Regions from separate parts of the Staphylococcus pseudintermedius genome, predicted to be linked through region 2. Evidence: riboswitches for the same ligand, from Rfam matches in the RefSeq annotation. Region 2 holds a riboswitch; the other holds the start of a gene.

Region 1 (3,435 bases), 270 kb from region 2:
ACTGATTTATGTCGAGGCGTACACGTCCCAAGTACATCGAAAATTAAGGCGTTCAAATTGTTATCAACTGCTGGTGCGTATTGGCGTGGTGACAGTAATAATAAAATGTTGCAACGTATTTATGGTACAGCATTTTTCGACAAGAAAGACCTAAAAGCACATCTTCAATTGTTAGAAGAGCGTAAAGAGCGTGACCACCGCCGCATCGGTAAAGAAATGGAGCTCTTCACAAACAATCAACTTGTCGGCGCAGGTTTACCTTTATGGCTACCAAATGGTGCAACAATCCGCCGTGAAATCGAACGTTATATCGTAGACAAAGAAATTAGCCTCGGCTATGACCACGTCTATACACCTGTGATGGCTAATGTCGATTTGTACAAAACATCAGGGCACTGGGATCATTACCAAGAAGACATGTTCCCGCCAATGCAACTGGATGCGGATGAAGCGATGGTACTGAGACCGATGAACTGCCCACACCATATGATGATTTATGCTAACAAGCCCCATTCATATCGTGAGTTGCCAATTCGTATTGCGGAACTTGGTACAATGCACCGTTATGAAGCAAGTGGTGCTGTATCAGGATTACAGCGTGTGCGTGGGATGACTTTAAACGATGCGCATATCTTCGTGCGACCAGACCAAATTAAAGAAGAGTTCAAGCGTGTCGTTCAAATGATTTTGGATGTATATGAAGACTTTGGTTTTGAGGATTACAAATTCCGTTTAAGTTATCGTGATAAAGCGGATAAAGAAAAATATTATGACGATGATGACATGTGGAACACTGCTGAAGCGATGTTAAAAGAAGCAGTAGATGAAATGAACTTACCGTATGAAGAAGCGATTGGTGAAGCGGCGTTCTACGGTCCTAAATTAGATGTTCAAGTGAAAACGGCGATGGGTAAAGAAGAGACATTGTCGACAGCGCAACTTGACTTCTTATTACCGAAAAAGTTCGAACTTACTTACATTGGTAAAGATGGCGAACATCATCGACCAGTCGTCATTCACCGTGGTGTGGTTTCTACGATGGAACGTTTCGTAGCCTTTTTAACAGAAGAAACAAAAGGGGCGTTCCCAACTTGGTTAGCACCACAACAAGTTGAGATTATTCCAGTTAACAACGACTTGCATTACGATTACGCACGTCAAATTCACGACGAATTAAAATCTCAAGGTGTCCGTGTGCATATTGATGACCGTAATGAAAAAATGGGTTATAAAATCCGTGAAGCGCAAATGAAGAAGATCCCATATCAACTTGTTGTCGGGGATAAAGAACTTGAAAACAATGAAGTCAATGTCCGTCAATACGGTTCAAAAGACCAAAAAACTGTTGAAAAAGATACATTCATTTGGGACTTAGTCGATGAAATTCGTTTGAAAAAACAAAGATAATGTTGATAGGTGCACGACTATCATGTATAGTAATAAATGAAACAATTTATAATACGATTTGATTGAGTTAGAGGCGCAACTTTGATGAGTAGCGGTTGGGTTGTATGATGGTACAAAGCCCCAACATGTGAAAGGTAAAGTTGCCGAAACGGAAATGGACCATCGCCATTTCTCGTTGGGCTAGTGTTCGAAAGGCGCTAGACTGTCACAAATGTGATGTGCTACCGATTCATAAATAATGAGCAGCGGTGGCATCAACATAGATGTCATCACTGCTTTTATTTTTTACTAGGTTGAATGATTTGATATTTAACGAGCTTCACACAATTTGTCTTAACCTCTAAGCAATTAGGAAAGGATTAAGAAAATGAGTAATGAAAAAACAGAAAATCAACACGCAGTTCAACGCCATCTTAAAGACCGTCATATTTCGATGATCGCGATTGGTGGTGCGATTGGAACTGGACTGTTTATGACATCTGGAGGCGCTATTCATGATGCAGGGCCTTTAGGTGCACTTTTAGGCTATGCGATAATCGGTGTGATGGTGTTCTTTTTAATGACATCACTAGGGGAAATGGCGACGTATCTACCTGTTACGGGTTCGTTTAGCACATATGCCACGCGTTTTGTCGATCCGTCTTTAGGTTTTGCTTTAGGATGGAACTATTGGTTTAACTGGGTCATTACAGTAGCGGCCGACGTTACGATTGCTGCTCAAGTCATCCAATATTGGGCCCCCTTACAATTTTTACCTGCTTGGGCATGGAGTTGTATCTTCATGGTGATTATTTTTAGCCTTAATGCCTTGTCTGTCAAAGTATATGGTGAAAGTGAATATTGGTTCGCATTCATCAAAGTGGCGACGGTGATTGTCTTTATTATTGTAGGTTTATTGACAATTTTAGGAATTATGGGCGGTCAAGCAGTGGGCTTTGATACATTTACAACTGGTGACGCACCAATCTTAGGTGACGGTTTTGGTGGTAGTTTACTCGTTGTGTTCGGCGTGTTCTTAGTCGCTGGGTTCTCGTTCCAAGGTACTGAGTTAGTGGGGATTACTGCAGGTGAGTCTGAAAATCCTCAGCGTGCCGTACCGAAAGCAATTAAGCAAGTGTTCTGGAGAATTTTACTCTTTTATATTTTAGCAATCTTCATTATCGGGATGCTTATTCCTTACAATTCTTCTGCCTTAATGGGCGGTGGGGATGACATTGCAACTTCTCCATTTACACTCGTCTTTAAAAATGCAGGACTCGCGTTTGCTGCCTCATTTATGAATGCCGTAATTTTAACATCTGTATTATCGGCGGGTAACTCTGGGATGTATGCAAGCACACGTATGCTGTATTCGATGGGGAAAGACGGACTCGCATCTAAAGCATTTAGTCGTACAAATAAAAACGGCACACCAATCTTGTCGATGTTATCTACAGCGCTGATTGTTGTGTTGATTTTTGTATTACAACATGTCAGTGGCGATGCGTACGAATATATTGTTGCAGCGAGTGGTCTGACAGGCTTTATCGCATGGGTAGGTATTGCGGTCAGTCATTATCGTTTCCGAAAAGCGTTTGCGGCACAAAATTACGATGTTCAAAAATTAAAGTATCAAGCGAAGTGGTTCCCATTTGGTCCGATTCTCGCAGCTGTGCTTTGTATTATTGTTATCATCGGACAAGATGTTGATTTTATTCAAACGGGTGATTTTGATATCAATCGATTTTTAATTACTTATATGGGTATACCAGTATTTTTAGCGTTCTTCATCTATCATAAAGTCCGCTATAAAACGAAATTGATTCCATTAAAAGACGTCAACTTAGATCCGAATGTGGAAACAGTTGAAAAAAACTTTCAAAAAAACATTGACTAATATACACTGAGTTGGTATAATTGTATCTGTTGAATACGAAACGGACCAAGTAGAAGCATCCCGCTTCTCACCTGTAGCGACGCAACAAGCTGTTGGCAGGTTAACGATTAAACATGTAGTGTATGTTCATGTTGACGTGAGAAGCGGGGGTT
Region 2 (3,435 bases):
AAAAAGAAGAGAAAATTAAAGAGTTACAAGACTTTATTGCACGTTTCTCTGCCAATGCCTCTAAGTCTAAACAAGCTACGAGCCGTAAAAAACAACTTGAGAAAATTGAATTGGATGATATTCAACCGTCTTCACGTCGTTATCCTTTCGTAAAATTTACGCCAGAACGCGAGATTGGTAATGATTTATTATTTGTTGAAAATCTTTCTAAAACAATTGACGGTGAAAAAGTGTTAGATTCATTGTCATTCACGATGAACCCAAATGACAAAGCGGTTTTAATGGGCGAAAGTGAAATCGCAAAAACAACACTACTTAAAATTTTAGCGGGCGAGATGGAACCGGATGAAGGCAGCTATAAATGGGGTGTGACAACATCACAAAGCTACTTCCCTAAAGATAACTCAGCGTATTTTGAAGGCGTTGATATGAACTTAGTCGATTGGTTAAGACAATATGCGCCAGAAAATGAACAAACTGAGACATTTTTACGTGGTTTCTTAGGACGTATGTTATTCAGTGGTGAAGAAGTGAAGAAAAAAGCAAGCGTTCTTTCCGGTGGTGAGAAAGTACGTTGTATGTTAAGTAAAATGATGCTTTCTAGTGCGAACGTATTGTTATTAGATGAGCCAACAAACCATTTAGATTTGGAAAGTATTACATCTGTCAATGAAGGTTTGAAATCATTTAAAGGGTCTATGATTTTCACATCGCATGACTTTGAGTTTATTAACACTATTGCGAATCGTGTCATTGATTTAGATGTGCCTGGTGGTTTATCGAAAGAAATTTCTTACGAGGCCTACTTAGAGGAAAAAGGTATTTTGAAATCTAAAGCATAATCATTATTTAACGGGATGATATGATGTCATCTCGTTTTTTTGAGTAAATCGGATGCATATGTAGGTCTCCCCCATTGCATATACTGACTTAAGATAATAGTCTTTTCAAACTTAATTCTACATCACGTTACTTATAAAAAGGTCAACAATTGAACCTAAAAGAATGCTGAAATTTTTGATGTATTTTAAAATTTTCAGCATTTTCTGTTTACACATGATGACTTTCTATGTATAATGGTATCCATAATAATTGAATAGTTATTGATGAGGCGCATCGATCATAAGTAGATATATTGAAGTCATGTCTGCAAACATTGTATATCGAAAGGGTGAGATGCCGAAACGAACAGTATTGCAGGTACTTGTTTGTTGGATTCTCTGGTTAAGAGCTAAGAATCTGTCATTATTGTTACAATAATGGAGTGCATCACTTGTATATAGAGTTGACAAGTTCGCACGCCGAGCTTGTTTTTTATTTATCATTTTTGAAGCGGTCTGGATATCAGTGATATTTGCCCTCTTCAACAAGTGCTCTAGTAATCAACATCAAGTGCCAATCTGTACTACCAATAGTTCAATTATTATCTAAATTTTAAGAACATTACAATATTTGTGAATTGAAAAAATGGAGTGAAGTGGAATGACAAAATTAGCAGTTGTAGGTGCAACAGGATTAGTAGGAACAAAGATTTTAGAAACACTTGATCGTAAAGGTATTGCTTTTGATGAACTCGTGCTTTTTTCTTCAGCACGTTCAGCAGGTCAAGAAGTCACGTTTCAAGGTCAGACGTATATCGTGCAAGAATTGACAGATGAAGCGACGGATGGTGATTTTGATTACGTCTTAATGAGTGCAGGTGGCGGTACGAGTGCTCATTTTGCCCCACTGTTTGAATCACACGGTGCCATCATTATTGATAATTCAAGTCAATGGCGCATGACGGAAGACGTTGACCTTGTCGTACCTGAAGTTAACGCCCCTACTTTTAAAAGAGGTATTATTGCTAACCCAAACTGTTCAACGATTCAATCGGTCGTACCACTGAAACCATTGCAAGAAAAATATGGGTTAAAACGTGTGGCATACACGACTTATCAAGCTGTATCGGGGTCAGGTATGAAAGGTAAAAAAGACTTAGAAGACGGTCCAAAAGGTGTGGCGCCTCAAGCTTATCCACATCCGATTTATAACAACGTACTACCTCATATTGATGTCTTTTTGGATGATGGTTATACAAAAGAAGAACAAAAAATGATTGACGAAACAAGAAAGATTTTAAATGAGCCGACTTTAAATGTCACAGCAACTTGTGTACGTGTACCGGTACAAGATAGTCATAGCGTTCATATGAATGTGACGTTAGACCAACCGGCAACAGTGGAAGCTATACAAGCGCTTTTTGAACAAGATGCGCGTGTTGTCCTCGTAGATAACCCAGCCAAAAATGAATATCCAATGGCGATTCATTCAACAGGTCGTGATGAAGTGTTTGTCGGACGCATTCGTAAAGACGATTCGTTAGACAATACATTCCACATTTGGGTCACTTCAGACAATTTATTAAAAGGTGCTGCGCTTAATGCAGTCCAAGTGTTAGAACAGGTACTTCAATTGAAAGGAGCATAAATTATGTCACATATTTTTGAAGGCACAGGCGTCGCTTTAATCACCCCTTTTTCGAACGGTGAAGTGGATTATGAAGCGATCAAAAGACAAGTTCATTTTTTAATCGACAATCATATTCAATCCATCGTGGTTAATGGCACGACGGCTGAAAATCCAACTTTGACAGATGAAGAAAAGGATCGTATTTTAACAACAGTAATAGAAGAAAATGCACAACGTGTCCCTATTATTGTAGGAACTGGGACGAATAACACGCAAAAATCAATTGAAGCGTCATTACGTGCAAAGGCATTAGGTGCAGATGCGATTATGCTCATCACACCGTATTACTTAAAAACGAGTCAGCGTGGTTTAGTTGCCCATTTTGAAGCCATTGCGAATGCGACAGAACTGCCTGTAGTCCTTTATAATGTGCCATCAAGAACAAACTCAACAATCGAAGTGGATACAGTCGTTCGTTTAAGTGAGAATCCATATATCGTTGCGTTAAAAGACGCGACTAATGATTTTAATTATTTAGCAGAACTTCAACAACGCTTAGATACAGACAAGTTCGCATTGTATAGTGGCAACGATGATAATATTGTGTCATATTATGAACAAGGTGGTCATGGTGTCATTTCGGTCGTTGCGAATGTCATCCCGAATGAATTCCAACAAATTTATACAAATGTGAAGGATCGAGTAGCGCGCTTTGAACCGATTGCCACCCTTCTTGATGCGATGAGTGTCGATATTAATCCTATTCCAATCAAATATTTGGCAGCGTTAGAAGGCTTTGGGCAATATGAGGTGCGATTGCCTTTAGTACCACTGAATAATGAAGAGCAACAACAGTTAAAAGCAGTTTACCATCAATTTAAAGCAGGTGTTCAGACATGAAAATTTTATTAATTGGATATGGCGCAATGAACCAACGTGTCGCGCGATTAGCTGAAGCGAACGGTCATAATATTGTAGGCGTCA

The links. A riboswitch is a leader RNA that binds a small molecule or an ion and turns the genes downstream of it on or off. The one in region 2 is predicted to bind lysine.
Region 1: another riboswitch for lysine. It lies ahead of P3U61_RS05420 (amino acid permease); the one in region 2 lies ahead of P3U61_RS06785 (aspartate-semialdehyde dehydrogenase).

The regions. Positions count from the first base shown of each region.
Region 1 covers NZ_CP120150.1:1,147,349-1,150,783, forward strand. The annotation lists gene thrS (threonine--tRNA ligase) at 1-1,407, shown strand, start outside; lysine riboswitch at 1,468-1,639, shown strand; gene P3U61_RS05420 (amino acid permease) at 1,775-3,283, shown strand; ribosomal protein L20 leader region at 3,325-3,435, shown strand, end outside.
Region 2 covers NZ_CP120150.1:1,412,840-1,416,274, reverse strand. The annotation lists gene P3U61_RS06790 (ABC-F family ATP-binding cassette domain-containing protein) at 1-842, shown strand, start outside; lysine riboswitch at 1,099-1,278, shown strand; gene P3U61_RS06785 (aspartate-semialdehyde dehydrogenase) at 1,483-2,469, shown strand; gene dapA (4-hydroxy-tetrahydrodipicolinate synthase) at 2,473-3,351, shown strand; gene dapB (4-hydroxy-tetrahydrodipicolinate reductase) at 3,348-3,435, shown strand, end outside.